3 regions of the Pragia fontium genome follow, and region 3 is predicted to be linked to each of the others. Evidence: predicted binding sites of a transcription regulator. Region 3 holds the regulator's gene; each other region holds the start of a gene.
The links. The regulator CRP, encoded in region 3, controls carbon source genes, mostly activating them, when cyclic AMP is high. The targets are predictions, from matches to a motif close to ATGTGANNNNNNTCACAT.
Positions count from the first base shown of each region.

Region 1: the regulator CRP is predicted to act here: its motif matches at 7,994-8,011, upstream of serA (phosphoglycerate dehydrogenase).
Region 2: the regulator CRP is predicted to act here: its motif matches at 1,616-1,633, upstream of ompW (outer membrane protein OmpW).

Region 1 is NZ_LR134531.1:685,210-695,403, reverse strand. Features, by position in the region: gene ubiH (2-octaprenyl-6-methoxyphenyl hydroxylase) at 1-336, opposite strand, end outside; gene pepP (Xaa-Pro aminopeptidase) at 324-1,652, opposite strand; gene EL341_RS02800 (YecA/YgfB family protein) at 1,757-2,332, opposite strand; gene zapA (cell division protein ZapA) at 2,554-2,883, shown strand; RNA gene ssrS (6S RNA) at 2,988-3,171, shown strand; gene EL341_RS02785 (5-formyltetrahydrofolate cyclo-ligase) at 3,210-3,797, shown strand; gene EL341_RS02780 (phosphoethanolamine transferase) at 3,801-5,393, opposite strand; gene EL341_RS02775 (hypothetical protein) at 5,676-6,362, shown strand; gene serA (phosphoglycerate dehydrogenase) at 6,576-7,808, opposite strand; gene rpiA (ribose-5-phosphate isomerase RpiA) at 8,105-8,761, opposite strand; gene EL341_RS02760 (LysR family transcriptional regulator ArgP) at 8,908-9,801, shown strand; gene EL341_RS02755 (oxidative stress defense protein) at 9,808-10,194, opposite strand, start outside.
Region 2 is NZ_LR134531.1:2,396,648-2,406,841, forward strand. Features, by position in the region: gene ppx (exopolyphosphatase) at 1-759, shown strand, start outside; gene ompW (outer membrane protein OmpW) at 823-1,473, opposite strand; gene EL341_RS10350 (YciC family protein) at 2,448-3,212, shown strand; gene EL341_RS10355 (SulP family inorganic anion transporter) at 3,347-5,059, opposite strand; gene EL341_RS10360 (septation protein A) at 5,454-6,014, shown strand; gene yciA (acyl-CoA thioester hydrolase YciA) at 6,185-6,604, shown strand; gene EL341_RS10370 (TonB family protein) at 6,661-7,332, opposite strand; gene EL341_RS10375 (YciI family protein) at 7,673-7,969, shown strand; gene EL341_RS10380 (YciY family protein) at 8,042-8,218, opposite strand; gene cls (cardiolipin synthase) at 8,410-9,870, shown strand; gene EL341_RS10390 (HI1450 family dsDNA-mimic protein) at 9,909-10,194, shown strand, end outside.
Region 3 is NZ_LR134531.1:277,061-287,254, reverse strand. Features, by position in the region: gene EL341_RS01120 (ABC transporter ATP-binding protein) at 1-81, shown strand, start outside; gene EL341_RS01115 (LysE family translocator) at 134-736, opposite strand; gene EL341_RS01110 (hydrolase) at 837-1,817, shown strand; gene EL341_RS01105 (YheU family protein) at 1,814-2,065, shown strand; gene EL341_RS01100 (phosphoribulokinase) at 2,157-3,026, shown strand; gene crp (cAMP-activated global transcriptional regulator CRP) at 3,327-3,959, shown strand; gene EL341_RS01090 (YccS/YhfK family putative transporter) at 4,031-6,106, shown strand; gene argD (bifunctional acetylornithine/succinyldiaminopimelate transaminase) at 6,219-7,442, opposite strand; gene manD (D-mannonate dehydratase ManD) at 7,763-8,977, shown strand; gene EL341_RS01075 (Zn-dependent oxidoreductase) at 8,992-10,005, shown strand; gene EL341_RS01070 (MFS transporter) at 10,068-10,194, shown strand, end outside.

The DNA.
Region 1 (10,194 bases), 410 kb from region 3:
TACATCATGCAGTTCAACCACCTGCCCTACCGCAGGTAATCCGTAATCCGCTGCTTTCAGCGTAACCATGCCGCTATGCCCGCGCTCACTGACCAGAACGGTTTTAATCGCCGTGGCACAGTCCGCTAATGCAGGCCAAATACTCATACGCGTCAGTTGTTGGCAAGTTCCTTGAGCCAAAGCAATAGCCCTGGCATCAAAACCGGGATGTTCAGTGGCTTCAGGCACCACCGCTTCCACCAAATCAACTTTAACTCGGCCGCCGCTTAAGGCGGAAAGGGCTAAGGCCAGCGTGGCTCCGGTCATTCCGCCACCGACGATAATTACGGATTGCATTTGCCAGCTCCCGCCATCAGCGCCTCAATATCATCCGCCTCTTTCACTACGCCAGCGGTCAAAATTTCACTGCCTTGCTCAGTAATCAGAATGTCGTCTTCAATTCGAATACCAATACCGCGGAACTCTGGTGGTACATCAGCATCTGGAGCGATATACAGGCCAGGCTCTACGGTCAGCACCATTCCCGGCGCCAATAAGCGATCGCGCGTTGATGAACCATAGCTGCCGACATCATGTACATCCAGCCCCAACCAGTGGCTTAAACCATGCATATAGAAAGATTGATGAGCCTTATCCACCATCAATTTTTCCACTTCGCCGTCTAATACACCAATATTCACCAAGCCCTGCAACATAACTCGAATCACTTGCTCGTTAGCGCTACGGATACTGTTGCCAGCGGTTAACAACGATATCGCTTTATACTGAGATGCCAAAACAATGTCATACACTGCCCGTTGAGCCGGACTGAACTTCCCGTTAACCGGGAAAGTCCGGGTAATATCACCGGCATAGCCGAAATATTCACATCCCGCATCGATCAAGACCAGATCGCCATCTTTTAGTTGAGATTCATTTTCTGTGTAGTGCAGAATGCAGCCATTCTCGCCGCCGCCTACAATGGTGTTATAGGCCGGATAGCGTGCGCCGTGGCGGGTAAATTCATGTTGGATTTCAGCCTCGAGATGATACTCAAACATGCCTGGCTGACAACGCTCCATCGCACGGGTGTGGGCTTTAGCCGAAATCTCCCCGGCTTTGCGCATTACCGCGATCTCTTCCGGCGATTTAAACAAGCGCATCTCGTGCAGCCATGGTCGCCAATCGGTGAGCGTAGCCGGAGCACGTAAATTCTGACGACTGCCTTTACGTAAAGTGTCCAGAGCAGAATAAACGATATCATCAGCGTAACCGTATTCTCCCTGAGCGTGATACACCACATCAAGGCCGTTAAATAACAAGTGAAGCTGTTCCTGAATATCGTCATATGGCAAAGCCCGATCAACACCCAGCTTCTGCGGTGCCGCTTCCTGTCCCAAACGACGACCAAACCAAACTTCAGCGGTTAAATCACGCACTCGATTAAACAGCACGCTATGACTATGAGTTTTATCGCTTTTAATCAGAATCAGCGCGGCTTCTGGCTCATTAAAACCGGTCAGATACCAAAAATCACTGTTTTGACGGAACGGATACTCTGAATCAGCACTGCGCGTTCTTTCCGGCGCCGCAAAAATAATGGCTGCACTCCCCGGTACCATCTTGGCCAGTAATGCCCGACGGCGCCGCTGAAACTCCGCTAAAGCGATCATAATCTTTATCCTTCCACATTCAGATTAGTTCAGTGAGAAGTACTTGCTCGTTGTATGACGTTTCCATCTGCATGTACCTATCGCTGCAAGAATATCGGCCCAAATTAGTGCAGTGTTGGCTTCACATTTTCCGGTACAGTGGTATTCAATCGTGCAAATTCGCTATGACAAAGTATTGCCGCCATTCGCACGTATTCACTGATCTCTTCTAAAGAATGCTCCAACTCTTCCTGATCTTCATCTTCTTCATAACCAAGCTGAGCAATATTTCGCAGATCGTCAATGGCTTCGCCAACTTCCCCTGTTACCTGGGCTAACTTAGGCTGCATCATGCCCAGTCCTAACAGGAAATGGTTTACCCAGCCAGACAAAGCATCAATACGCTCAAACACCAGAGTTTCATCATCCGGTAATAGCAAAGCAAAACCAAATCCATCATCTTCCAGCTCTTCTTTGGCGGCCTGATAAATTTGTTTCACCATATCGCCCAGCGGATAGCCGAAGGCAATACCTTCATTGGTTAAATCATGGACCAGCACTGTCCAACTATTATCATTACTGCCACCACACACCAAACCGCTAATCAAGCCGTGCATTTCCGATGCTGTCATGCCAATATTTTGTTGCGTCAAAGCGGTATTGAGTGATTGATAAGAAGGGAGCGTATTCTCGGTCGTCATGAATGATTCACCATCGTTGATAAGATAAGTTCATGCTATGCTACCATCAAGAACGGATCTGATGCCATAAAAGGCATAAATCTTAAACGGTTTCAACGCTCCTGGTCTCCTGTAAACTACGTACAAATTCAGTACTGATGCACAATCCGGCAGATAGTTTGGTATACTAGGCGCTATTGGTTAGATTTGAAAATGCCGTCAAAACTCGGCAGGAAGGTGACATGTCAGCACAACCGGTAGATATACAAATTTTCGGCAGATCTCTGCGGGTAAACTGTCCGCCAGAACAACAGGAAGCCCTGAATAAAGCGGCGGCAGAACTGAGTGAACGGTTGCAGGATTTGAAAGTTCGGACTAGAGTCACTAATACAGAACAATTAGTGTTTATCGCTGCCCTTAACATTTGTTATGAACTGGCGCAGGAAAAAAATAAAACCGACGAATACGCCAAAAATATGGAACAGCGCATTCGTATGCTGCAAGACACGATTGAACAAGCTTTAGTCGAACAGAGTAAAATCTCGCAGCGTCAAGGTGCAACGTTCGAATAAATTTCATATAATCTTTGAAAATTGATGTATAGTTGTAGCAACATTAGTTGATAAGTTCAGCTAAGTAAGAATAACAGAAAACGTAACAATACGGTTTCTAAAAAAATTCTCTGAGGTGCGCGTTATCGGGCCAGTCCCCTGAGCCGATATTTCAAACCAACAGAATGTGGATTCTTACAATCTGTGTGCATGCCCGGTTCGTCCGGGAAGCCTGATGATAGTAAATCTGCGTTCACCTTGAACCAAGGGTTCAAGGGTTACAGCCCGCGACGGCATCTCGGAGATCTCCCTTCTGTTTTACCATTACTGACATAAGCATATCCGGCATGACATTTGAGACCTCTCAGCGTCACATCCTCAGAAAACGAATTCGCCTGTTACGTAATAACCTGACACCTCAGGAACAAAGCCTTGCTGCAACGCAGATTCATCAACGTTTATGCGCCCATCCAAAAATTCAGGCTGCACAACACATTTCGCTGTTTCTCTCATTTGATGGTGAAATTAACACGCGCCCATTAATTGAAACATTCTGGCAGCAAGGAAAATCGGTTTATCTACCGGTATTGCATCCGTTCAGTCGTGGACATTTATTATTTCTGCGTTATACGCCAGATACACCGATGATCACCCATCCCTTTGGTATTCAGGAGCCCCGTCTGAATGTGCGCTCGGTTTTACCGGTTAGCGAATTGGACGTGCTTATCACACCACTGGTTGCTTTTGATGTTAACGGAAATCGTCTGGGAATGGGGGGCGGTTACTATGACCGAACGTTGAAAAACTGGCAACAAAGCCGCAGCTACCCGATTGGCATTGCCCATGATTGCCAGTTGGTTGATAGTTTACCCGCTGAAGACTGGGATATCCCATTACCGGAAATAGTCACGCCTTCTCACTGCTGGCAATGGTAGCCACTATAAAGTAAACGGCAGATCTGCCAACGAATCATAATCGACTAATTTATCCTCGAAATTGATCACCTGAATTTTCTTATGGCAGTTCATATCAGACAGCAAATCACACTTATCCGACAAAAGAGGCTCCTCAGAACCGGTCCATTGGGCATAAAGGGACAAGAAATCTAACCCACTTCGATAGTCATGGATCTCTTTTCGCTGTTTAGCATCATACGCAGTAATAAAGAACGGTACCTGAAAATTCTGTTTTGAACGGTCGCCATGCTGGAAATTCACCACCTTTCCCTGTTCCTGATGCATCGCCGATAGCCCATGATCGGAGAAATAGATCATGGTCCATTTTTTATGATTACTGCTTGCCGTCTGCGCTAATTCTGCCAGGAGATTATCGGTATTCTTTATGCTTTGGACGTAGCAAGAAAGCTTCTTGCTGATAAAAAACTCATCGTACTGATGATCAACTCTGCTACAAAAATCTGAATGAGAGCCCATCAAATGTAAAATAATCAGTTTTTTAGCCGATGGTTTCTCTACTATAGCCTGTTGAAAATGAGGTAATAAATCCCGATCAGAAAAAGATTGAGCATCGTATTCCCCCTTTTTAAGGAAGGTCACGCTGTCCGCCTGTTTTCCTATTTGTGATACACCAAAGTCATCATTACCCAAACTACCTTGATTTGATATCCAGTAAACAGATAATCCCTGTTTTTTCGCCAGATTAATAATATTGTTGTTATGCTGCAATTCACCATTATGTCGCCTAACCAACGACCCAGATACCGACGCCTGAGTTGAGCCAGCGGCTGAAATATAATTTTGAAAAAACAAACCATTCGCCGTACTGCTAAAAGGCGTATTGGCAATACTAAAACCATAAGCGTGCATGAAATCTCGGCGAACGCTCTCACCAATCACAATAATGTAGGTGTCATAATCATTCGCAGGTAAAGAAGGTGCCCAAGTGGATGGTTGTGCCATCAACTGCTTCATTTTTAATTCGGACGCCACAACGATTTTATAGGACTGATACAGTTCATTAGCAAAGCGGAACAGAGTAAAGCGGACACTTTCAGACGTAATACTATTAGTCGTTGAATACACCTTCAAAGGATTAAATAACACAATCAATAAAAAAGGTGCGATTAGCGCTACTGATTTTATATTGGGTAGATACTTTCGGGTCTTCAGAGCTAAAGCAGCAATAACAATTAATACTATGCTCGGAATAATATAGAGAATCGGTATATTGTTAAGAAAGTCAGCACTCTCATTTATATTGGTATTAAATACCGATATAAATATATTGATATTTGGCGAGCCGTACATAATCGCAATCGGATAGTACATTGCAGATATAGCAGCGAAAACCACTACCAATAGCTGAAACACTATCGGATAACGAGCACCCCACAATAAGCAAAAAAATAGGGCGAGCACATAGCCTGGTTTAACTGAATAACCAAAAGCAGAATCAAACAGAACTGAAAAAATCAATACCATCAAGATGGAAATAATTGTTTTACTTTTATTATTTTTTATTAGTCCATCAGGCTTATTTATCGTTCCAGATAAATGTGAATCAATTGACATATCAGTAGCTTAATTAAAATATAGGTGGGTATTAATTGTAAGCTGGCAAGACTAGCACTAAGAATTAACTAAGACAAGCGTTGTTTTTATTGAAAAAACTAGTGATTTCCGCCTCCTATAAAAAGATTCAATCTGCTATTTCTCCCAAGAAAAGCTTAAACATCACGTTGACACCAGATACATTTATCGTCATTTCGGCTCCCCCCCTTACTGGCAAGATTTTCATCCACACCTATACTCACCACGGTTTTTGGCAAAAATTAAATCGAGTAGGGTGAAATCATGACTAAACTTTCCACGCTCATAGAACAAAACAAACAGAAATTTGCCCGTCATGAATTTCTTACATTCTTAACAGACAAGACCGTACCGCTATCCCAAAGGCTGTCATTTCTTCCTAATATCGCCCACTTTGTTATGAGCTTCAGCGATATAAACAAGTTTATCTTACCCTTTCAAAATCCATCTAACGATCTGGAGCATGCTGTTAATCAACACGCACGGGAAGATGCTAATCATTGGCCATGGTTTTTAAACGATCTACAAAGCACTGGATTGAATAAACAGGGCTCATTGACAGATAATCTGGAATTCCTGTGGTCAGAAAATATTAAAAACAGCCGCTTATTAACTTATCAGCTCATCAAGTTACTCACGGATAAACCCGCTAAAATAAGGTTAGTGGTGATCGAAATAATGGAAGCAACGGGAAACGTCACCTTTGACACATTATCTCAAATCACCAAAGACTCAGCGTTTCCTCTTGAATTCTGTGGAAATATTCATTTCAGCCACGAGACAGGTCACTCCATTGGAAGTGAAGAAGAGCTCATTGATACAATAGAATACTCAAATCAAGAAATGAACGATGCCACTAACGCCATCAGCGATGGCTTTCAGGCCTTCGAACGTTTTTTTGACGAGTTAATGATGAATATGAAGGCTCATGGTAGTGAAGGTCAGGTTTAGTACCAACCATGGGTAATTTTTATCTCTCGCCCTTTCTAATGAGCGCTGGAATTCAGCCGACAACTGAGTGAGGGAACACGCCCATCAAGGATGATGGGCGTGTTCCCTCATTGATTTATTCTCTGTACTGATAGTGGGCGAAACTTTCGCTGTCATTAAACTTAACTGACAAACATTAAGCTCTTGGACCACCTAAATTACAAAAAAACAGCATCAGAATAAAAGTCTGGCGCGGATCGTACCCTGAATCGATTTCATATGATCTAACGCTTCATCAGCACGATCGGTCTCGATATCAATAACCACATAGCCAATATCATTGTTGGTTTGCAGAAATTGAGCGGCGATGTTAATGCCCTCTTCCGCAAAGATATGGTTGATCTGGTTCAGTACGCCCGGACGGTTTTCATGAATATGCAGTAACCGACTTACGTTCTCACTCGGCGCTGGTAAAGAAACTTCCGGGAAGTTAACCGCAGACAGCGTAGAACCATTATCAGAATACTTCGCCAACTTACCGGCCACTTCAGTACCGATATTTGCCTGAGCTTCCTGAGTTGAGCCACCAATATGCGGGGTGATTAGCACATTATCGAATGCGCATAATGGTGATACAAACGGATCTTGGTTAGTGGCTGGTTCAGTAGGGAACACATCAATCGCAGCACCAGACAAATGCTTGCTTTCCAGTACTTCACACAATGCCGGAATATCAACCACCGTGCCACGAGAAGCGTTAATCAACACTGAACCCGGTTTCATCAATGATAGCTCTTTATGACCCATCATATTTTTAGTGCTGGCCGTTTCCGGCACGTGTAGCGTAACCACATCACTCATATTCAACAGATCGGATAAATGATGAACCTGCTGAGCATTACCTAATGGCAGTTTGTTCTCAATATCGTAGAACATCACTCTCATACCAATAGATTCGGCTAAAATTCCCAATTGAGTACCGATATGTCCATAACCGATAATCCCCAGAATTTTACCACGCGCTTCATAACAGCCAACCGCCAGCTTACTCCACTCACCGCGATGCGCTTTAGCATTCGACTCGGGAATACGACGCAGTAACAGTAAAGTCTCACCTAAAACCATTTCTGCAACGGAACGCGTGTTGGAGAACGGTGCGTTAAACACAGGAATACCGCGTTTCGCTGCCGCATGCAGGTCAACCTGATTAGTACCGATACAAAAACAACCAATTGCCACCAGCTTTTCCGCTGCTGCCAGCACATCGGCCGACAGGTGAGTACGGGAACGAATACCCACAAAATGCGCATCACGAATAGCCACTTTCAGCTCATCATCACTTAATGCACCTTTATGGTATTCAATATTGGTATATCCCGCCGCGCGCAGGTTATCAACCGTACTCTGGTGAACGCCTTCAACCAGAAGAAACTTAATCTTCTCTTTTTCTAACGATACTTTTACCATCTGTTGAACCTTGCCTTATGATTATTTTCTAAGCCCTGTTTAACCAACATATCAAAAATAGAAGTTACAGCAATACAATCAACTCTCCCTCTATTAGCAGAAGGCATATAAGAATGATTTAATTTAGGTGGTTTATTCTGACTCAGACCGGAGTTAACAGCGACTTTACATCACATAATCTTCAAATGTGATATATATCACTAAATTAGGCTTTTTTAATTATATGTAATTAATTTTGTCATCTCCCGGACTTTATAAGACATTAAAAATCCGGGAGCCATCATTAAGCGCTACAGCTATTCGATCACTTTCACGCCTTCAGGGGTACCAATCAATGCGATATCAGCACCACGATTAGCAAACAGCCCAACGGTAACCACACCGGCAATATTATTAATTTTATTTTCCAGCGCTACCGCATCCATAATTTTAAGATTATGCACGTCTAAAATCACGTTACCGTTATCGGTGACCACACCCTGACGATATTCCGGCTGTCCGCCTAATTTCACCAATTCTCTGGCCACATAGGAACGCGCCATCGGAATTACCTCAACCGGTAACGGAAAAGCGCCCAGAATATCAACCTGTTTTGAGCTATCAGCAATACAAATAAACTTGCGAGAGATAGCAGCAATAATCTTCTCGCGGGTTAGCGCCGCACCACCACCTTTGATCATCTGCATATGACCATTGATTTCATCGGCACCATCAACGTAAATATCGAGAGAATCCACATCATTACAGTCAAAAACCGGAATACCCAGTTTTTTTAACCTCTCGGTTGAGTCATTAGAGCTGGACACCGCTCCTTCGATTTGATCTTTTATCGAGCCTAAAGCATCGATAAAATGTGCAGCCGTTGACCCCGTACCTACACCAACAATTGTTCCGGGACGGACATATTTTAATGCCGCCCAACCTACTGCCTTTTTCAGTTCATCTTGCGTCATGGTGATCTCTACCTAGCCAGTAAAAAGTGTGATGATTATAGAGTAACCCAGGTAGCAATACAGTGAAACCTGTCAGAAGCAGACGACAAGTAGAAAAATATGGCATAGTGTAAGTGTCGGTCTGATTGAATGGAGAATACTTAGGAATGAAACGCCCAGATTATCGCGTGCTTCAAGCGCTGGATGCAGTGATTCGCGAACGCGGCTTTGAACGCGCGGCGCAAAAACTCTGCATTACGCAATCAGCCGTATCTCAACGGATTAAACAGTTGGAATATCTTTACGGGCAGCCATTACTGATTCGTACCGTTCCTCCCCGACCGACGGAACAAGGACAGAAACTATTAGCTCTGTTGCATCAAGTTGAATTGCTGGAAGACGAGTGGCTTAACGATGAAGGAAGCTCCGAGTCACCATTGCAACTCTCCCTTGCTGTTAACGCCGACAGCTTGGCGACTTGGCTATTGCCGGCACTGAAACCGGTGCTGTCAGACTCACCAATTCGTTTAAACCTACAGGTTGAAGATGAAACTCGAACCCAGGAGCGCTTGCGTCTGGGTGAAGTGGTGGGTGCAGTGAGTATTCAGCCACAGGCTCTACCCCGCTGTCTCGTCGATCAGCTTGGTGCACTGGATTATATCTTTGTGGCCTCGCCAGACTTTGCTGAACGCTATTTCCCTAACGGTGTCACTCGTTCTGCCTTACTAAAAGCCCCTGCGGTGGCATTCGACCATTTGGATGATATGCATCAGGCTTTTTTACAACAAAACTTCGACCTACCGCCGGGCAGCGTTCCTTGCCATATTGTGAGTTCCTCTGAAGCCTTTGTACAACTGGCAAAACAGGGCACCACCTGCTGTATGATTCCTCATTTGCAGATAGAAAGGGAACTGGCTAACGGCGAATTAATGGATTTAACCCCAGGCTTATGTCAACGAAGAATGCTTTACTGGCATCGTTTCTCACCGGAAAGCAAAATTATGAGAGGGGTTACTGACGCCCTGCTTAGCTATGGGCGTCAGGTATTAAGACAGATTTAATCAGCATTAGCGCTGAATATCGAACACCACATCAACCTGATCGTCAAAGCTGATGGTTTGCTGTTGATAAGTTTGATCTGCGCTGGATGCTGATGCAGAGTCAGCAGCTTTATAAGCACGCATCATCATCGGTACCGGAGCATTATTCGGTGCGCGGTAGCGGATGCTAAATACCGGCCCCAGCTTAACGCCGAAGTCTTTAGCCAAGCTGTTGGCCTGAGCAATGGCATTATCAACCGCTTTTTTACGTACTTCGGCACGGTAGCTTTCGTCTTTAGCCACGCCTAGGCTCACATCACGGATTTCATTTAGCTCAGCGGCTAAAGCACCGTCTAACAGGGTATTCAATTTATCCAAATCGCGTACCGTCACTTTGACCTGACGCACTGCAGC
Region 2 (10,194 bases), 1.9 Mb from region 3:
GGATTATCACCCGATCGCCAGAGCGTATTTGTGCCTGGGCTGGCAATTTTATGCGGTGTTTTTAATGCGCTGGATATTAAAGAGCTTAGATTGTCAGATGGAGCACTGCGTGAAGGCGTTCTGTATGAAATGGAAAGCCGTTTCCGCCATCAGGATATCAGAAGTCGGACAGCCATTAGTCTGGCGGAACACTATAATATCGACAGAGAACAAGCCAGCCGCGTTTTAGACACTACACAACAGCTCTATGCCCAATGGCTAGCCCAGAATAGTTCTCTGGCTAATCCACAATTGGAAGCGCTGCTTGGTTGGGCGGCTATGCTACATGAAGTGGGTTTAAGCATTAACCATAGTAATATGCAACGCCACTCCGCCTATATTCTCCAGAATACCAATCTACCTGGGTTTAATCAGGAGCATCAGCTGCTGTTGGCAACGTTGGTACGTTTTCACCGTAAAGGTATTAAGCTGGATGAACTTCCCAGTTTTAATCTGGTTAAAAAACGTCAGGTTATTCCCCTTATCCAATTGCTTCGTTTAGCCATTTTATTGAGTAATCAACGACAGGCCACGACAGCGCCGGAATACTTATGCCTTATTAGCGATGATTACCATATCACGCTGATTTTCCCTCAAGGCTATATGGATAAAAACAGTCTGGTTGCTGCTGACTTAGAACGGGAACAGGAATATTGGCAAGATGTCGCCGGCTGGAAGTTAAAATTGAAAAGCGATGACGAAAAAGTGAGAGCTGATTAACCCAATAAAAAACGCCAACAAATATGTTGGCGTTTTTTATTTCTTATAACATCGTGGCGATGATTAGAACTTATAACCTACACCGAACATAAATGCCCACGGATCAAGGCGAGTGCTGATGCTGTGATTAGTACGATTACCTGCGGCATCGGTAGAGGTAAAGTTAACGTCAGTATCGATGTTCATCCACCATACTGAAGTATTCACCATCCAGTTCTTATCAATGTTGTAGTCAACACCGGCCTGCAGTGCAACGCCCCAAGAATCATCAACGCTCAGGTTGCTTAAACCAGCGCCTTTACCGGTGTTATTAAATTCTTCACTAAAGAAGGTTGTATAGTTAATACCGGCTCCCAGATATGGACGCCATTGGCTCTCTTTAGTACCGAAATAATACTGTGCCATCAGAGATGGTGGTAAATGTTTAACTGTCGCAATGGTACCCGTCGCTTTTAAACCCACATCGTGTTTAAACGGAGTTGCGCCTAACAGTTCAATACCAATGTTATCTGTCACCATATAACCAAAGGTTAAACCTAGCTGGGTGTCATTATTAACGTTAAATGAACCTAAACCCATTACGTTGTCCGAACCTTCATTTGGTCTTACTGTGACTGACCCGGCACGGAAAAGAAAATCACCAGCTTGATGAGCAAAAGTCAGTGAAGGTGCAAGCGTGGCAGCAATTAAACAAACCAAAGGGAGTTTTTTCATTATCCATATTCCTTGAAGGGTTAATATGCGTGTGAATATACCTATTTAGAAGTAAAATTGATCCAACCCAGATCACAGTTCCTGACAAAAATTGACAAAATAGTGAACTAAACAAGTTAATTGTTTTCCTTTATATTCATATATTTGATTTGGATCAATCTTTCAAAAAACAACTCATGTGAATAAGTATCATGATTAAAATAATCTAAGTGCTAACAGTAACGCTTGTCAGTTAAAATTAATAACAACGAAAGTTTCGCCCACTATCAGTGCAGAGAATAATTTAACGTTGGTATACGTAGCCGAGCAAAGGGCGTTAGGGCGAACGCCCTCTGCATTGAAGGCTCCCCAGCGAAAACTGGGACCTCGACCTTAGGCCAAGCGTGAACATTAAGCTAAAACCTGGATTCCGGTTTTCACCGGAATGACGATAAATCTATGCCGTCATCCCAGCAAAAGCTGGGACCTCACCCTTAGGCCAAGCGTGGACATTAAGCTAAAACCTGGATTTCGGTTTTCACCGGAATGACGATAAATCTATGCCGTCATCCCAGCAAAAGCTGGGACCTCGCCCTTAGGCCAAACGTGGACATTAAGTTAAAACCTGGATTCCGGTTTTCACCGGAATGACAATAAATCTATGCCATCATCCCAGCAAAAGCTGGGACCTCGTCCTTAGGCCAAGCGTGGATATTAAGTTAAAACCTGGATTCCGGTTTTCACCAGAATGACGATAAATCGATGCCGTCATCCCAGCGAAAGCTGGGGAGCTCGACCTTAGGCCAAGCGTGGGCATTAAGCTCCTAGCCATCATATTTATTCCCTGTTATATCGGCAGTATAAACCTCGCTATATTTATTATCCCTTGATGACACAATAAACAGACCCCGCAGTGACAATAAGATGCAAGAGTTATGGCTAACAGGTTACAATCCTTCCCAGCGAACCAAATACCACCATCAACAGGAGACATTATGCCCATCACGGCCAATTCCCTCTTCCGTGACAGCGTAAACTTTATACGTAACCAACTATCCAGTTTTATTATGCTGGCATTACTGGCGTCATTTATTTCTTATATGCTATTTCAGGCCTTGGTACCCAATACCACTGAGCTACATAAAATCATTACTGATGCCATTGGCACCTCTCAAGTCAGTCGCTCAGAACTTCAGAGTGTGATAAATGGCATGTCTCGTGAGCAGCAGTTAAGCATTGTTGAAGCGGCAATGCCGTTATTTGGCGCAATGGGGCTGAGTTTTTTATTGAGTAACTTGTTGCTAATTGGTGGTGTAGTCACGCTGATTATGCAGGTTTCACAAGGCCACAAAACCAGCGCTCTACGGTCAATCGGTTCATCTGCAGCTTCTCTCCCCATGTTGTTGCTATTACTGGTGATTTCACTGCCGCTGATTTTCTTTGGTTTTTCTCTTTATCTGTTACCTGGAATATTTTTTATCTTTGTGTTGGTTATGGCACCCATTATCCTACTGGAGTCCAAACAGGGTCTGATTCATGCGATATCCACCAGTTGGAGCATGGCATTCAGCAACGTTAAGATTATCCTGCCGATAGTGCTATTTACTTTATCAGTTAAATTTATTCTATTTATACTGTCGGTTAATGTAGCGGCCTCATCACCCGTCGCTATCTCACTACTCGTAGATGCCATCAGCTATTTGGTTACCGCATTTATGTTTGTTTATCTATTTCGTCTGTATATGCAGGTCAAAGGTTAATCAGTCAACTAAAACCAAGATCCTGGTTTCCACCGGGATCTTGGTTAATCGGTCATAATGTACAGAGTGAAAATGCTTAATTAGCTGACATTGGGTGTAAACCGGCTTTTACTACACCCACAGCGCTAGACTCACTACTGTTCTTCTGGATTATGAGCACTTTCTTTACTTTGAATGAGTTTCAATGCCAGATAGAGATCCGGTACCAGCAATATATCTTCTTCTTTCATTGCTGGCCGGTTATCTTTAAACCATCGGGTCAGTTCCGTGCGACGCCCCGCCAACACTAATTTAACCTGACGAATCTTAAGATCGCGCTTCAATTCATCAATAGAAGCCAACACACTAATATCCGCATAGGTAAAGCTGGCTACGGCATCAATCACCACCCAACGCGGCTGAAATGGCGTACTGTCGACTAAATTCAAGATCCGGCGTTTAAAATAAGCCACATTAAAATAAGTTAGCGGTGAATTAAAACGATACATCATGACGCCCGGAACGGCTTTAATCGTATTGGTATTTCCTAACGAATGGATCATCCCGTCCTCATTAACACCTAAGAGCTGTTCTGTCGGCCGGAATACCGTGCGTAAGAACTGTAAGAGCCCCAATAGCACGGCTAAACCAATCCCTTGGATCACACCAATAAGCAACACGCAAACAAACGTAAAAATAGCCAGACTAAACGCTTGGCGGTTACGTCGCCGCAGGTTCCAAATGCCCTTGAGATCCATCAATGACCATGCGGCATAAACCAAAACTACGCCAAGAGCGGAAACCGGAATATATTGCAGTGGCTGAGTGAAAAAGATCACCACTAGCCCAATCACTAACGCAGCAATAATTGAGACCAGTTGGCTTTTCCCACCGTTGGCGTCATTGACGGCGGTTCGGGAATCCGCTCCGCTGATAGCAAATCCTTGCGACAATCCCGACATAATATTGGCGATTCCTAAGGCTCTAAACTCCGCATCAGCCTCAATATCATAGCCATTTTTAGCGGCAAAACTTCGAGCTGTCAGCATCAGACTAACAAAACTAATCAATGCCAGGTTTAGCGCGGGTATTACCAACTCACGAATCAAACCCGGCTGAAAACTGCCCCAGTGAACCACCGGTAAGCCAGAATCAAAACCCGAAGAACCAATCGTTTCCACCCCATATTGTTGAAGAGAGAAACCCCAAGCCAAAGCTGTGGCGACAATAATGGCAATCAATGGTGCAGGCCACTGACTGCGGAATTTTTTTATAATGATTAATAGCAGTAAGGTTAATGCAGACATACCCAACGTGGGCAGATGGCTATCCATAATTTGTAGCGGAATAGCCATCATTTTTTCGATCAACTGATTGGCATTGATTTGAATCCCCAAAATCTTAGCCACTTGCCCCACCATAATGGTAACGGCTACCCCATTTAGCAAACCGGTTAATATTGGCTGTGAGAGTAAATCAGCTAAAGCACCTAATCTGAATTTGCTGGCGAGTATGCACCACCCTCCCATAATCAGGGTCATAATAATGGTGAGTTGCCACTGTATTTCACTGTTCCCCGCCGCTAAAGGTGTCACTACCGCAGCAATAACGGCGCAGGTGGTCGCATCCGGTCCAACAATCAATTGACGAGAAGATCCAAATAGTGCATACGCAATCATCGGCAGAACGCAGGAATAAAGACCCACAATCGCCCCCACGTTGGCCAATTCAGCGTAAGCAATAGCGACAGGTAGCGCAACCGCTGCGACAGATAGTCCAGCCCGAACGTCTGCTTTCAGCCAACTTTTATCGTAGGCCAATAGGTTCTGTAATCCTGGCATCCATTTTAAAAGTGCTTTTGAAAACATATTATCCTCAGTGACCGGCCATTCAGCTATTCGGCAACCCTCATCCCAAACATACTACATAATGCATGGTTATCGCGGTTTAACAAAGTGTTGCGTGACTTATTATGCTTATTTTATAACGGGATGACGCTAATTTATGGTTTTGCTTCAGCAGCTCTTAAGTAAAAAACACAAAATATGCTTTCCGATTGCTATAAGAATATATCAACCGCTAAAATTAGCGTTGTTGGGCTAGGTATAATTCCTATTCATCGTTACCATGTGATGAATCACACCGTAATGATGCTTTACCGGCATACTTGGCAATAAATGAGTCGTTCGATAATTCGGCGATAGTGTAAACCTGATGCCAAATCCGGTATAGTCAGCGGCTTACTGACCAATGGAAAGATTTATGAAGCAGTTTTTAGACTTTTTACCCCTGATTGTATTTTTTACCTTTTATAAGCTTTACGACATTTTTGTTGCGTCAGGCGCCCTGATTGTTGCTACTGCCTTGGCTGTGGTTTATAGCCTGATAAAATATCGTAAAGTAGAAAAAATGATGCTCGTGACGTTTGCCATGGTGGTTGTTTTTGGCACGCTAACCATCGTTTTCCACTCCGATGAGTTTATCAAGTGGAAAGTTACCGCGATCTACACCCTATTCTCTCTGGCCCTACTCTTCAGTCAATTGGTTCTGAAAAAGATCTTGATAAAAAGTATGTTGGGGAAAGAAATCACTCTGCCTGAACATGTCTGGTCAAAATTAAACATTGCCTGGGCAGTATTCTTTCTAGGCTGCGGTTTACTCAATATCTATATTGCTTTCTGGCTATCGCTGGATATTTGGATGAACTTTAAAGTATTTGGATTAACCGGTATGACACTGGTCTTTACACTATTAAGCGGAATCTATATTTATCGTCATATTCCAGACGAGCAAAAAAATCCGGCAAAGAATAGGCAAGACTAGGTTGTAGAACCGCAATACTGGATCATAATACAAGAATAACGCTTTAACTTATGCGACTACTCCATCGAGAGTAGCGATGAGTTATGTAAAAATAATGAAAATTGTCGAATCATGGCTGACTAAATCAGCCATTATCTTTAACCAATAACGAACCGAATCAGAAATATATTATGAGTACACAAGAACGCACTCCTCGCGGAGAATTAGTCCTTCGAACCTTAGCTATGCCGGCAGATACTAATGCTAATGGTGATATCTTCGGTGGATGGATTATGTCACAGATGGATATTGGCGGCGCCATTATGGCCAAAGAGATAGCCCGAGGACGAGTGGTTACCGTTGCCGTGGATGCCATTACTTTTCTAAAACCCGTTACGGTGGGTGATGTGGTTTGCTGCTATGCCCACTGCCTTCGCACTGGCCGCAGTTCAATTACGGTCAACATGGAAGTTTGGGTTAAGAAGGTATCGTCAGAACCTATTGGTCAGCGTTATTGTGTCACTGAAGCCGTATTTACTTATGTTGCAGTTAACGATCTCAGTAAAGCCCGCTCTCTGCCTGAAGACAAGAAAAACCTGTCATTTGACTAATCATTGATGAGTTCTGATACATAACCAGCTATATCAGGACTCATCCATTAAGTCAGTTAACGGATCTGAGCCCCACCATCAATCTTGAACACAATAGTCATCTTCTTATCTTTCACCACCACCGGCGTATAGCGCCATTTCTTCAAGGCCGCTTTAATATCCCTCTCAAACATTCGTGGTGGATTAGCAGAAAGAATACGCACGTTCTCAACCCGACCGTCGTCATTGATATCAAACATAATTTCAACCTGCCCTTCAATCCGTCGATCGAAAGCCTGTTTTGGATAAGAAGGTTCTACCTGTTTTAACACTTTAGAGCCACTGGATGGTGCCGCCCCCAAAGTTGATGAGGTTGGGCCACTGGCTACCGGAGCAGTATTAGGACTTACCGCTGTACTTGTCGCCGGTTTATCTACGTTTGACTGCTGAACCGCCTCTTTTTTAGGCTCTTTTTTAGGTTCTTTTTTTCGTTCTTTCTTTGGCTGCGGTTTCGGCTGAGGAACGGGTTTTGGTTCAGGCTTAGGTTTAGGTTTTTCTATTTCAATCGGTTTTGGCTCTGGAATTGGCTCAGGTACAGGGTCTGGTATCGGTTCAACAACTTCAGGTTCACTTTTCGCTTCCGTTGCTGGCACATTTTGCTCCGCAGTCTCCGCTGGAGTCGCAAACATGGCTGGATTGACCATGATTACGTTCATTGGTGCGGATTCTTCAGCAATGGGAAGCATCATCTGATCTTTTATCGACGCGAAAACAAGTCCACCGATAAGCGATGCATGTAAGCAGATTGAAAACGTGAGCGGCCAGGAAAATCGACGCGCTAAAAAGAACTTTTTCAAAAAAGAGCCACTTTTAGGTTTTATGATAGCAATGATTCTAAATGAAAATGGTAATGATATTCAATATCAATTTGATGCTAATCTCAATGCACTGCCGTATCCATATCTAACGTAACATTTTGATTTTCATTTGTTGGCAACCGTAGCCGGCCATAAATTAGCATTGATGTCTTCTCAGAAATCACATAACTTACCCGCTGACGTAACTAACAATAACATTGAGGATGATACCGTGTTATATCTGATTTATGCTGAAGATGTCGCTAATACCCTTGAACAACGTCTTGCCGCTCGCCCTGCCCACTTAGCCCGTATGCAATTATTAAAAGATGCTGACAGATTAGTCCTTGCCGGTCCAAATCCCATTGCTGATAGTGAAGATCCTGGCAGCGCGGGTTTTTCTGGTTCAGTGATTATTGCCGACTTCACGAATTTGGAAGAAGCAAAAGCATGGGCCAGCAAGGATCCGTATATTGAAGCAGGCGTATACCAAAATGTGACGGTTAAACCATTTAAGCGGGTTTTCTAACTCAATCAGGGGTTCTGTTCCAGTACTATTTTGCAGAACCCCAATAAGCATGCTCGCAATATGTTAACACTGCTACTCATAGCTCTGTGCATAAAGCAATGAACGCTGCTGACGACCAAGCTGTTTTTCTGTCCTAATGTGGTGTATTCGGCTATTCCTGCGGGATTGTCCTTCCAACCAGCGGTTACGGCGACGTTGTGCCTGCCGTAGCATACGCCAGCGTCCAACTTCAGTACGGGATCTGTGCATAGTGACCAACATACTTCTGACAAACAAATGGTGGATTATTGTAGCGCATTTGATTTTGACTTTTAGCCAATTAAATCAAAAATTGAGTAACAAAAATCTACCGCTAAAAGTGAAGAAATGTTTTACCTTTTCATTACACTGCGTACACTCAACCTTCTACCACTAAAAGAAAACAGGATAGCGAATCTCCGATGACCACTTTTTATACGGTATTGAGCTGGTTACTGGTATTAGGTTACTGGTTATTAATTGCCGGTGTAACGTTAAGAGTGTTGATGAAACGGCGCTCCGTTCCATCCGCCATGGCCTGGTTGCTGGTCATTTATATTCTTCCATTAGTGGGTATCATTGCTTATCTATTATTTGGTGAACTACATCTGGGTAAGCGTCGCGCAGAGCGTGCTAAAGAGATGTGGCCTTCTACCGCAACTTGGCTGAGTGAATTAAAAAACTGCAAAAATATTTTTGCTACTCATATCAGCCCAGTTTCAGAACCACTGTTTCAACTTTGTGCTCACCGGCACGGTGTACCTGCGGTACGAGGTAACCAGCTTCAACTGCTAACCAGCACCGAAGACACCATGAAATCGCTGATTCGTGATATTGAATTAGCTGAACACAGCATCGAAATGGTGTTCTATATTTGGCAAAGCGGTGGGATGGTCGATAACGTAGCGGAAGCGCTGATGGCGGCTGCTCGTCGTGGTGTTCAATGCCGTTTGATGCTCGACTCAGCAGGCAGCATGCACTTTTTTCGTACCCCCTATCCAGCACTGATGCGCGAATCCGGAATTGAACTGGTCGAAGCCCTAAAGGTTAACGTTTTACGGGTTTTCTTGCGCCGTATGGATCTACGCCAGCACCGTAAAATCGTCATTATCGATAATAATATCGCCTATACCGGCAGCATGAATATGGTCGATCCTCGCTTCTTTAAACAAGGTGCCGGCGTTGGTCAGTGGATTGACTTAATGGCGCGGGCAGAAGGCCCTGCTGCAACAATGTTAGGCATCATTTATGCCTGCGACTGGGAAATTGAGACCGGTAAGCGCCAGCTTCCTGCTCCTCCTGATACCGCGATATTGCCGTTTGAGCAAGAAGCGGGTCATACTGTTCAGGTAATTGCTTCTGGCCCAGGGTTCCCAGAAGAAATGATTCATCAGGCGCTACTGACCTCCGTTTACTCTTCCAGAAAACAGCTCATTATGACCACACCTTATCTGGTGCCCAGTGATGACTTATTGCATGCCATTTGTACTGCCGCTTTGCGGGGAGTCGATGTTAATATTATCGTACCGAAAAAAAATGATTCCCTGATGGTGGGCTGGGCCAGCCGCTCATTTTTCTCAGAACTGCTCGAAGCTGGTGTCAAAATCTATCAGTTCGAAGATGGATTGCTACATACCAAAAGTGTGTTGGTTGATGGGCAGTTAAGCCTTGTTGGTACCGTCAATCTGGATATTCGTAGCCTGTGGTTAAACTTTGAAGTTACCATTGTTGTTGATGATAAAGCGTTTGGTGAAGATCTGGCCTGTGTACAAGAAGATTACATTGCCCGTTCAACATTATTAAACCCTGAAGAATGGTCAAAACGTCCAATGTGGCAACGAATCATAGAACGTTTGTTTTATTTCTTCAGTCCATTACTATAGCGACAAATTTCGACTTACTATTTTTATGGGTACACTAAATGGATATCACAGACTTTGATTTAAATAACCGATTAGATGAAGACGAAACGCTGGATCAAGCGTACGACATCTTTTTGGAACTGGCCTCAGACAACCTTGATCCTGCGGATGTCATCCTGTTTAACCTTCAATTTGAAGATCGTGGTGCTGCAGAACTTCACGATCCTTCAGATGAGTGGATTGAGCACGTAGACTTCGACTTAAATCCAGACTTCTTTGCTGAAGTGCTCATCGGGCTAACTAACGAACAGGATGAAGTTGATGACATTTTTGCCCGGATACTCA
Region 3 (10,194 bases):
GAAGAGTGTGAAATGCACTGGCTGGAATTACATGAACAGTTGGAAGAGATGACCAACAGCTTTAATCAGGATAACGGCTAAAGCTGATACTCAGGGGGGAACCTTTACTCGGTTCCCTCTTTTAATTTACAACCTATTGCCAGATAAAAACCACACACCCCGCGGTCAGAATCCCCATCGATACGTTAAAGATCGCCCACGATTGGCGACTTCTCAATAAACGGCTAATCGCTGAACCAAAGCCCATCCAAACCAAGCCTGCCACTAAATTCACCATAAACATTGCGACGCTGATCGCGATCACCGAAGCGCTGTACATACTCCCGGCCAGACTGTAGCTGGCAATAGAACCCAACCCCATCAACCAAGCTTTAGGGTTTAACGCCTGCAATAACAATCCCTGATATAAACGAATCGGCTTAACCGAACCTTTATCCGTTTCCAGCTTTTCGTAACGGGAAGTGGCTATTTTCCACGCCAGCCAAATCAGGTACAGACTACCCAAAATCTTCAATATCAGATGCAAAGGAGGATAAGCAGTTATCAGTGTTCCAACTCCGGCGGCAACCAACAGTAGCAGGAGCTGCATTCCCATCATAATGCCGAACATCAGTGGCAGAGAACGAACAAAACCAAAGTTGGCGGTAGATGAAGTGAGTAACATATTATTTGGACCCGGCGTTACCGCCGCTATCCATAAAAACATCAACATTGAAAAAAACCAGCCTAACTCCATTTTGCGTAACCCTTCGCCTTCGCGAGATGTTTAGTCATTCCATTCAAGCTATCAGTGTGATATTGATCGCACAAGTCCCTTTGAGTGAATTTAATCAGTTATGGATGCACAATTTCAACCGATGCGTGGAACAGCTAATCCGCATATACAAACCCTTCTGCCACGTCTTATTCGCCGAAAAATAGAACAGCAGCCGGTCTGGCAGCGGCTTGATCTACCTGATGGTGACTTTGTCGATCTGGCCTGGAGCGAAGCGCCAGAAGGCGCTAAACATAAACCGCGTTTAGTTCTATTTCACGGTCTGGAAGGTAGCGTCAATAGTCCTTATGCTCATGGCTTAATGGACGTTTGCCGAAAAAATGGCTGGCTGGCGGTAGTCATGCATTTCCGCGGATGCAGCGGAGAACCTAACCGAAGCCCCCGCGCCTACCATTCAGGAGAAACAGGCGATAGCCGCTTTTTCCTTAACTGGCTGCACCAAACTTTAGGTCCCGCCCCTACCGCGGCAGTAGGTTACTCGCTTGGCGGCAATATGCTGGGATGCTATCTGGCTGAAGCCGGAGAAAATACGCTATTGCAAGCGGCGGTGATTGTCTCAGCCCCATTGATGCTCGGGCCTTGCTCCTACCGTTTGGAACAGGGACTGTCCCGAGTTTATAACCGTTATCTACTCAATGAGTTAAAACACAGTACTCAGCGTAAGTTGGATCGCTATCCTGACATCATGCCCTTACCCAATTTTTCACTAAAAAATATCCATTCCATTCGTGAATTTGATAACACCTTGACCGCCCCACTGCATGGCTTCAAAAATGCCGATGACTATTACCATCAGTGCAGTGCCTTACCCATGTTGCCTGCCATCCAAATCCCACTGCTGATTATTCACGCCAAAGACGACCCATTTATGGCGCCGGAGGTGATCCCCGATCTCAGCCAGCTGCCGGAAAATATTGAATACCAGCTAACGGAACATGGCGGACACGTTGGATTCGTCAGTGGAACCTGGAAAAAACCAAAAATGTGGTTGGAACAACGCATCCCTGAATGGCTGACCCCTTATCTGGAGAAAACAGCATGATCATCCCGTGGCAAGAACTGCCGCCAGAAACCTTAGAAAGTATTATCGAATCATTTGTTCTGCGTGAAGGGACCGACTATGGGGAGCAGGAGAAGACCTTACAACAAAAAGTGGATGATATTAAACGTCAGCTAAAAAGCGGAAAGTTAGTATTGATCTGGTCAGAACTGCATGAAACTATCAATATCATGTTAAAAGACCAGTTCAGCGATGGTGCTGAAGAACAGCCTTATCCGGATTTTAATTAGCCCGAAATTTTTGCTAATACCTTCCCGGCGCTGAACTATGCTCTACCCAATAACCATTAAAAAATAACAATGAAAATAAGGAATCAGGCCAATGTCAGCAAAGCATCCGATTATTGCGGTTACCGGCTCTAGCGGTGCCGGTACCACCACTACCAGTTTGGCTTTCCGGAAAATTTTCCAGCAGCTACAGCTCAATGCCGCCCGCATCGACGGCGATGCTTATCATCGATATACCCGCCCGGAAATGGATGCAGAAATCCGCAAAGCCAGAGAGCAAGGACGCCATATTAGCTATTTTGGCCCGGAAGCCAACGACTTTTCCCAATTGGAAAACAGCTTTATCGAATATGGTAAGACCGGTACTGGCCATACCCGAAAATATTTACATACCTACGATGAAGCGATGCCCTATAACCAATTACCGGGCAGCTTTACCCCTTGGCAGGCACTGCCAGAAGAAACCGACCTGCTATTTTATGAAGGACTGCATGGCGGTATTGTCACCGCTAAGCAAAATGTCGCACAGCACGTTGATCTGCTGGTTGGAGTTGTTCCTATCGTCAATTTGGAATGGATACAAAAACTGATTCGCGACACCGGTGAACGGGAACATTCCCGTGAGGCCGTTCTCGACTCCGTTGTACGTTCAATGGATGACTACATCAACTATATTACCCCTCAATTTTCCCGCACCCATATTAACTTTCAGCGAGTCCCCACCGTTGATACATCCGATCCCTTTTCGGCTAAGAGTATTCCAACCATGGATGAAAGCTTGGTGGTGATCCATTTTAGGGGATTAACCGGTATCGATTTCCCTTACTTGCTGGCGATGTTGCAGGGTTCATTTATCTCCCAAACCAATACGCTGGTGATCCCCGGCGGCAAGTTTGGGCTGGCCATGGAATTGATTATTACTCCGTTAATCCAGCAATTATTAGAAGGCCGGATATTAGAGTAAAAATATCGTGGGTAAAATGAGCAAACAACCAGTGATTACGCAGCTTAACCCTCATTTTAATAAGACAACACGAGACTCTTCGCTCAACCTGTGTTAAAACCATAAGTGTCAGGTACTATTAGGTAAAACAGGTTGTGTTCAGCCAGATGTAGGACAAATAGACAAACACCTCTATATTATTTTCTACATCGGCTATAATAGCGCTCACTAAGCAAATTATATGCTCCGGGGCGGGTAAGGTTTCCGGCAAGCTTCTCGCTTTGCTGTTTTTGGCAGTGACTACAAAGAGGATAACAACAAATGGTTCTCGGCAAACCGCAAACAGACCCTACTCTCGAATGGTTCTTATCTCATTGTCATATTCATAAATATCCATCTAAGAGCACACTGATTCATCAAGGTGAAAAAGCAGAAACGCTTTATTACATTGTGAAAGGGTCCGTAGCCGTTCTGATTAAGGATGAAGAAGGTAAGGAGATGATTCTCTCTTATCTGAATCAAGGGGACTTTATTGGTGAGCTTGGCCTTTTTGAAGAAGGTCAAGAGCGTACGGCTTGGGTTAGGGCGAAAACAGCATGTGAAGTTGCTGAAATTTCCTATAAGAAGTTTCGTCAACTGATTCAAGTTAACCCAGATATTTTAATGCGTTTGTCAGCCCAAATGGCCAGTCGTTTACAGGTAACGTCAGAGAAAGTGGGCAGTTTGGCTTTCCTTGATGTAACGGGTCGTATTGCACAAACGCTGTTGAATTTAGCCAAACAGCCTGATGCGATGACCCATCCGGATGGGATGCAAATTAAAATCACCCGTCAGGAAATTGGACAAATTGTTGGTTGTTCCCGTGAAACGGTAGGCCGTATCTTAAAAATGTTAGAAGATCAAAACCTGATCTCTGCACACGGTAAAACCATTGTTGTTTACGGGACTCGTTAAGTAACACACAAATCGACGGGTATGCTTGGACTTCATGGACAGCATGCCCGTTTTTCTTTCCCGGAAAACCTATGTGGCGACGAGTAATCTATCATCCAGAAATTAATTACGCTCTGCGCCAAACGCTGGTTCTCTGTCTACCTATTGCCCTCTTCTGGCTATTAAACGATTTACGCACCGGTTTTCTACTCTCTCTGGTACCGGCCTGCTGTAATATCGGCGGCTTAGATACCCCCCATAAACGCTTCTTTAAACGACTGGCCATTGGCGGAGCACTGTTTGTTCTCAGCAGCCTTTTACTGCAACAATTTCTTATCTGGTCGATACCGCTAGGCGTTTGCATGTTGATACTGGCTCTGCTGTTTGGCGTGACCGCAGAAATCAGCCCGTTACATGGGCGCTTAATGCCTGCTGCGCTGGTGGCAGGGATATTTACCCTCAGCATGGTTGATGTCCTACCAATCTGGTATGCCCCCATGTTGTTTATGATCGGCACCATCTGGTACGGCCTTTTCACCTATGTCTGGTTCAGGCTCTGGCAAGAGCAGCCAATGCGCGAGTCACTCAGTTTACTGTATCGCCAATTAGCTGATTATTTTGAAGAAAAATATAGCCTCCTCACTCAACACACCGACCCAGAAACCGCTCTGCCACCATTATTACAACGCCAACAGCAGGCCATGGACAGTATCTCGCTGGTCTATCAGCAAATATATATGATTACCGACCTGAAGCACCCACGCCATCAACGTTTGATGAGAGCTTTTCAGGTCGCTCTGGATTTACAGGAGCATATTACGGTCAGCCTGCACCAACCAGATGAGGTGCAAAAACTGGTTGAACAAAGCCATGCTGAAGCAGTTATTCGCCATAATGCTAAAATTATCAGTCATCGCTTACGGATTTTAGCCGATGATATTCTTTACCATCGTCGCCCCAGTCCCTTCAATATGGATCATGAGTTATCCGCACTGGAAAAAATTGCCAACCAACATCCTGATAATCCGGTTGGCGCCTTCTGTTATTATCACTTTAGTCGCATTGCCTATCTGCTGAGCAGCCAGCTACCGCTATATAACCGCAGTTTAATGCCTGCCCAAAACCGTTTACCTTTCTGGCGAGCATTAAAGAATTACTGCTCAATCAAATCGATTGCTTTACGAAACGCTGCACGCCTCGGGCTAACGTTAGCAGCAGGAACCGCTATCGGTAGCGTACTTAGCTTACCCAAACCTTATTGGATCCTTCTGACAATCATGTTAGTCAGCCAGAATGGTTATAACGCAACCCGCATCAGAATTCAGCACCGTGCCTTGGGAACCATGTTCGGCATTATCGTGGGCGCAGTCATTCTTCATTTGCATTACCCGCAAAATTACATGTTATTGCTGATGCTGTTGCTTACTCTGGTGTCCTATCTGATTGTGCGCAAAAATTACGGCATTGCGGTTATTGGCTTTACCATTACCGCGGTTTATACCCTGCAAATTATTGCTAATAGCGGTATGGAATTCCTGCTGCCGCGCCTGATTGATACCGTTATTGGTTGCGTTTTGGTATTTGCCAGTACCATCTGGTTATGGCCACAGTGGCAAAGCGGTCTGCTACGTAAAAATGCCCATGATGCCCTGGAAACTTATCAACAGCACCTTCGCCAGATGTTTAGCATGACCGATAATGCGCCTGAACTTTCCTATACTCGAATGAAGGTTAATCAGGCACACAATACGCTTTTCACTACCTTGAATCAGGCGATGCAGGAACCCGGTTTTAATTCCCGCTACTTAACGGATATGCGTCTGTGGATTACTCACAGCCAGTTTCTGGTTGAACATCTGAATGGCATGACGGTTATCGCCCGAGACCAATATGTCCTGATACCGGAACTATCCAAAACCTATCTAAACACCTGCGAAATTATGATTCAAAGCTGCCAGCAACGATTAGAGTATGATGGGCCGAGCAGTGATACCAGTATGCTACAGATTGTTGAACCCAATAGTGAGCTACCGGAAACCACCATGGAGCGGCATCTTGAGCGAGTATTGGCCCACTTAAAATCCATGCACACAATCTCTTCTCTGGCTTGGCAGCAGCGTCCGCATCATGGTATTTGGCTGAAACGCCGTTTACGCGATAAAAGTTAAGTCGATCGCTAAGGGGAAAACGGCTGATTTAACCAGCCGTTTTGAGGTTACGGATAAAGTCATTGAATATTCCCCGACGAATGAAGGGGATACTTTTAAATTTAACGGACGATTACTTCTTGGCTTCAACCATCTGCTTAACCGCTTTCTCAAAGCAATCCATTCCCTGTTGCAAATCCTTTTCTGGAATAACCAGCGAAGGGGCAAAGCGAATAACGCTAGGTCCGGCATTTAACAGCATCAATCCATTTTCCACCGACGCAGCAAGAAACTCTCTGGCCATACCCTGATAAGCAGGTTGTAGCTCCGCGCCGATTAATAAACCAAGACCACGAACGTCCGAGAAGACGTGGTAAATCTGATTAATCTCTTCTAATCGAGAGACAATATATTGATAGCGAGACTGCACACCCGCCAGCACTTCTGGCGTATTAATCACGTCAAAGGCCGCTTCGGCTACGGCACAGGCTAATGGATTCCCGCCATAGGTGGTACCGTGTACGCCGGGCTCCATCACTTGAGCCACTTCACTGGTCGTCAGCATCGCACTGATCGGGAAACCACCGCCTAACGCTTTAGCTGAGGTGAGAATATCTGGCGTAATACCGTATTGCATATAGGTAAACAATGAACCGGTTCTTCCCATCCCTGACTGCACTTCATCAAACACCAGCAAAGCATTGTATTGGTCGCACAGCTCTCTGACACCGCGTAAAAACTCGGCATCTACCGGAGTGATTCCCCCTTCGCCCTGTACCGGCTCCAGCACCACCGCACATGTATGATCATCGATCACCGCTTTAACTGCGTCTAAATCGTTAAACGGAATATGAACAATATCTGCCGGCTTAGGGCCAAAACCATCGGAATATTTAGGCTGCCCACCCACGGAGACGGTGAATAACGTACGGCCATGGAAAGCATTGTTAAAGGCTATAATCTTGGTTTTATAAGGACTGTAACGGGTAATAGCATAACGGCGAGCCAGCTTAAATGCGGCTTCATTGGCTTCTGCACCCGAATTAGCAAAAAATACCCGCTCGGCAAATGTCGCATCAATCAGTTTTTGAGCTAAACGCAAAGCAGGTTCATTGGTAAACAGATTACTGGTATGCCAGAGCAACTCACCCTGGGAATTCAGCGCTTTTACCAAAGCAGGATGACAGTGCCCGAGAGCAGTAACGGCAATACCACTGGAGAAATCGATAAACTCGTTTCCCTGCTGATCCCATACTTTGCTGCCTTTGCCTTTTACCGGTACAAATGCTGCCGGTGCATAAACTGGTAACATAACCTTCTCAAACGTATCGCGATTAACTGATGCTGCGCCACCCATACCATCCTGCCTTATTAAATTTCATCGTGAATCAAACAACACTACCAAAAATGAATATAAAATCAATTTATAAGGATAAAAATACAGATAAATTATTTTTAATATTTATAAATCAAATAACTAAATAAAAACAAAAAGACATCCTTAGCCATAAATATTCATTCCATGCATTTTCATTTATCGGTGATACCAATCACAGATCTAAAACTTTCTCACTAAACCACATCAAACATACTTGTATGGTAGTTAATCCAGAAGTATTTTGTGCTCACTTATCTATCAATCAGCGCCCACTTTTTACCCGTTAGGATGAATGCATTATGAAAATCGTAAAGGCTGAAGTATTTGTTACCTGTCCGGGACGTAACTTTGTTACCGTCAAAATTACCACTGATGAAGGGCTATACGGCATTGGTGATGCCACGCTTAATGGCCGAGAACTTTCTGTCGCCTCCTATCTTAAAGATCATCTATGTCCCCAACTGATTGGCCGCGATGCTCATCAGATCGAAGATATCTGGCAATTTTTCTATAAAGGTGCTTACTGGCGTCGCGGTCCGGTAACCATGTCAGCCATTTCCGCCATTGATATGGCGTTATGGGATATTAAAGGCAAGGCTGCCAATATGCCGCTTTACCAATTGCTGGGTGGCGCTTCGCGCACTGGCGTTATGGTGTATTGCCATACCACCGGTCGTACGATTGACGAAGTTCTGGAAGATTACGCCAAGCACCAAGAAATGGGCTTTAAAGCGATTCGAGTTCAGTGCGGCGTACCGGGAATGCAAACCACCTACGGTCTGAGCAAAGGCAAAAATCTGGCCTATGAGCCCGCCACTAAAGGTCACTACCCAGAAGAACAGCTGTGGTCGACTGAGAAATATCTGGATTTCACACCAAAGCTGTTTGAAGCGGTACGTAACAAATTCGGCTTTGAAGAACATCTGCTGCACGACATGCACCACCGCCTAACGCCAATTGAAGCCGCGCGCTTTGGTAAAAGTATTGAAGACTATCGCCTGTTCTGGATGGAAGATCCCACGCCGGCTGAAAATCAGGAAAGCTTCCGCCTGATTCGCCAACATACAGTGACGCCAATCGCTGTTGGCGAAGTATTTAACAGCATTTGGGACTGTAAACAGCTGATTGAAGAACAGCTTATCGACTATATCCGTACCACCATTACCCATGCTGGCGGTATTACCCATATGCGCCGTATTGCAGATTTCGCCTCCATGTATCAGGTTCGCACCGGTTCTCATGGCCCTTCCGACTTATCACCAATTTGTCACGCTGCTGCGCTGCACTTCGACCTTTGGGTGCCTAATTTCGGCGTTCAGGAATATATGGGGTACTCAGAGCAAATGCTGGAAGTCTTCCCACACAACTGGACATTTGACGATGGCTATATGCACCCAAGTGATAAACCCGGTCTGGGCATCGATTTTGACGAGAAACTGGCGGCGAAATATCCCTACGAAGCGGCCTATTTACCGGTTGCTCGCTTGACCGACGGCACACTATGGAATTGGTAATAAAGGAGAAAACAATGAAAAGCGTCGTTATTCAAGAACCCGAAAAATTAGTCATCGAAGAGCGCCCGATCCCCCAACCTCTGCCGGGTGAAGTCCGCTTACGAGTGGAAAGTGCCGGTATTTGCGGCTCAGACGTCCATATTTATCGCGGTCATAACCCTTTTGCTAAATATCCACGCGTTATTGGTCATGAATTCTTTGGTCGCATCGACGCCGTTGGCGAAGGCGTTGAATCATCGCGTATTGGTGAGCGTGTGGTTGGCGATCCCGTGGTCAGTTGCGGTCATTGTTATCCCTGTTCGGTAGGAAAACCTAACGTTTGTACTTCCTTGCAGGTTATCGGTGTGCATCGTGACGGGGGCTTCAGTGAATACATCACGCTACCGGCCAGAAATGCGCATGTCGTACCCGACAGCATTGCGGATCGGGAAGCAACCATGATTGAACCGTTTACCATTGCGGCCAATATCTGTAGTCAAATGAACCCCGGCCCACTGGACGTTGCGCTAGTTTATGGTGCTGGCCCAATGGGATTAACCACTATTCAGGCATTACGCGGCGTATACGGCGTAAAAGAGATTATTGTTGCCGACCGTCTTGATGAACGCCTGACAATGGCTAAAGAAAGCGGTGCCGACCGCATCATCAACAATACCGATATCGACTTAGCCAGCGAACTGTCCAAACTGGGTATTCGCCCGACGTTAATTGTTGATGCAGCATGCCACGTCTCTATCCTACCCGAAGCGATTGGTTTGGCCTCTCCCGCCGCGCGTATTGGCATTATGGGCTTCTCTTCTGAACCCTGCATGATTAGCCAGCAGGGTATCACCAGCAAAGAATTAACCATTTATAGCTCACGCCTGAACAGTAACCGTTTTCCGATGGTGATTGACTGGATGGTAAAAGGAAAGATCGCTCCAGAGAAACTGATTACTCACCAGTTCGACTACACGCACGTTATTAATGCCATGGAGATTTTTGAAAAAGACCCTAAGACCTGCTGCAAGGTTTTACTGAAATTTTAACCAATGACCTTTGTATCCGACCTTTTTCTGTAGATATAACAACAAACTGTAGAGAATAAAATATGAATAACAATATGGAACTCAAACAGAATACGCCAGAAAGAAGTACCACCGATCTCATTAAAGCCGCGGTATCCGGATGGCTGGGAACTGCTCTGGAATTTATGGATTTCCAGCTCTACTCTCTGG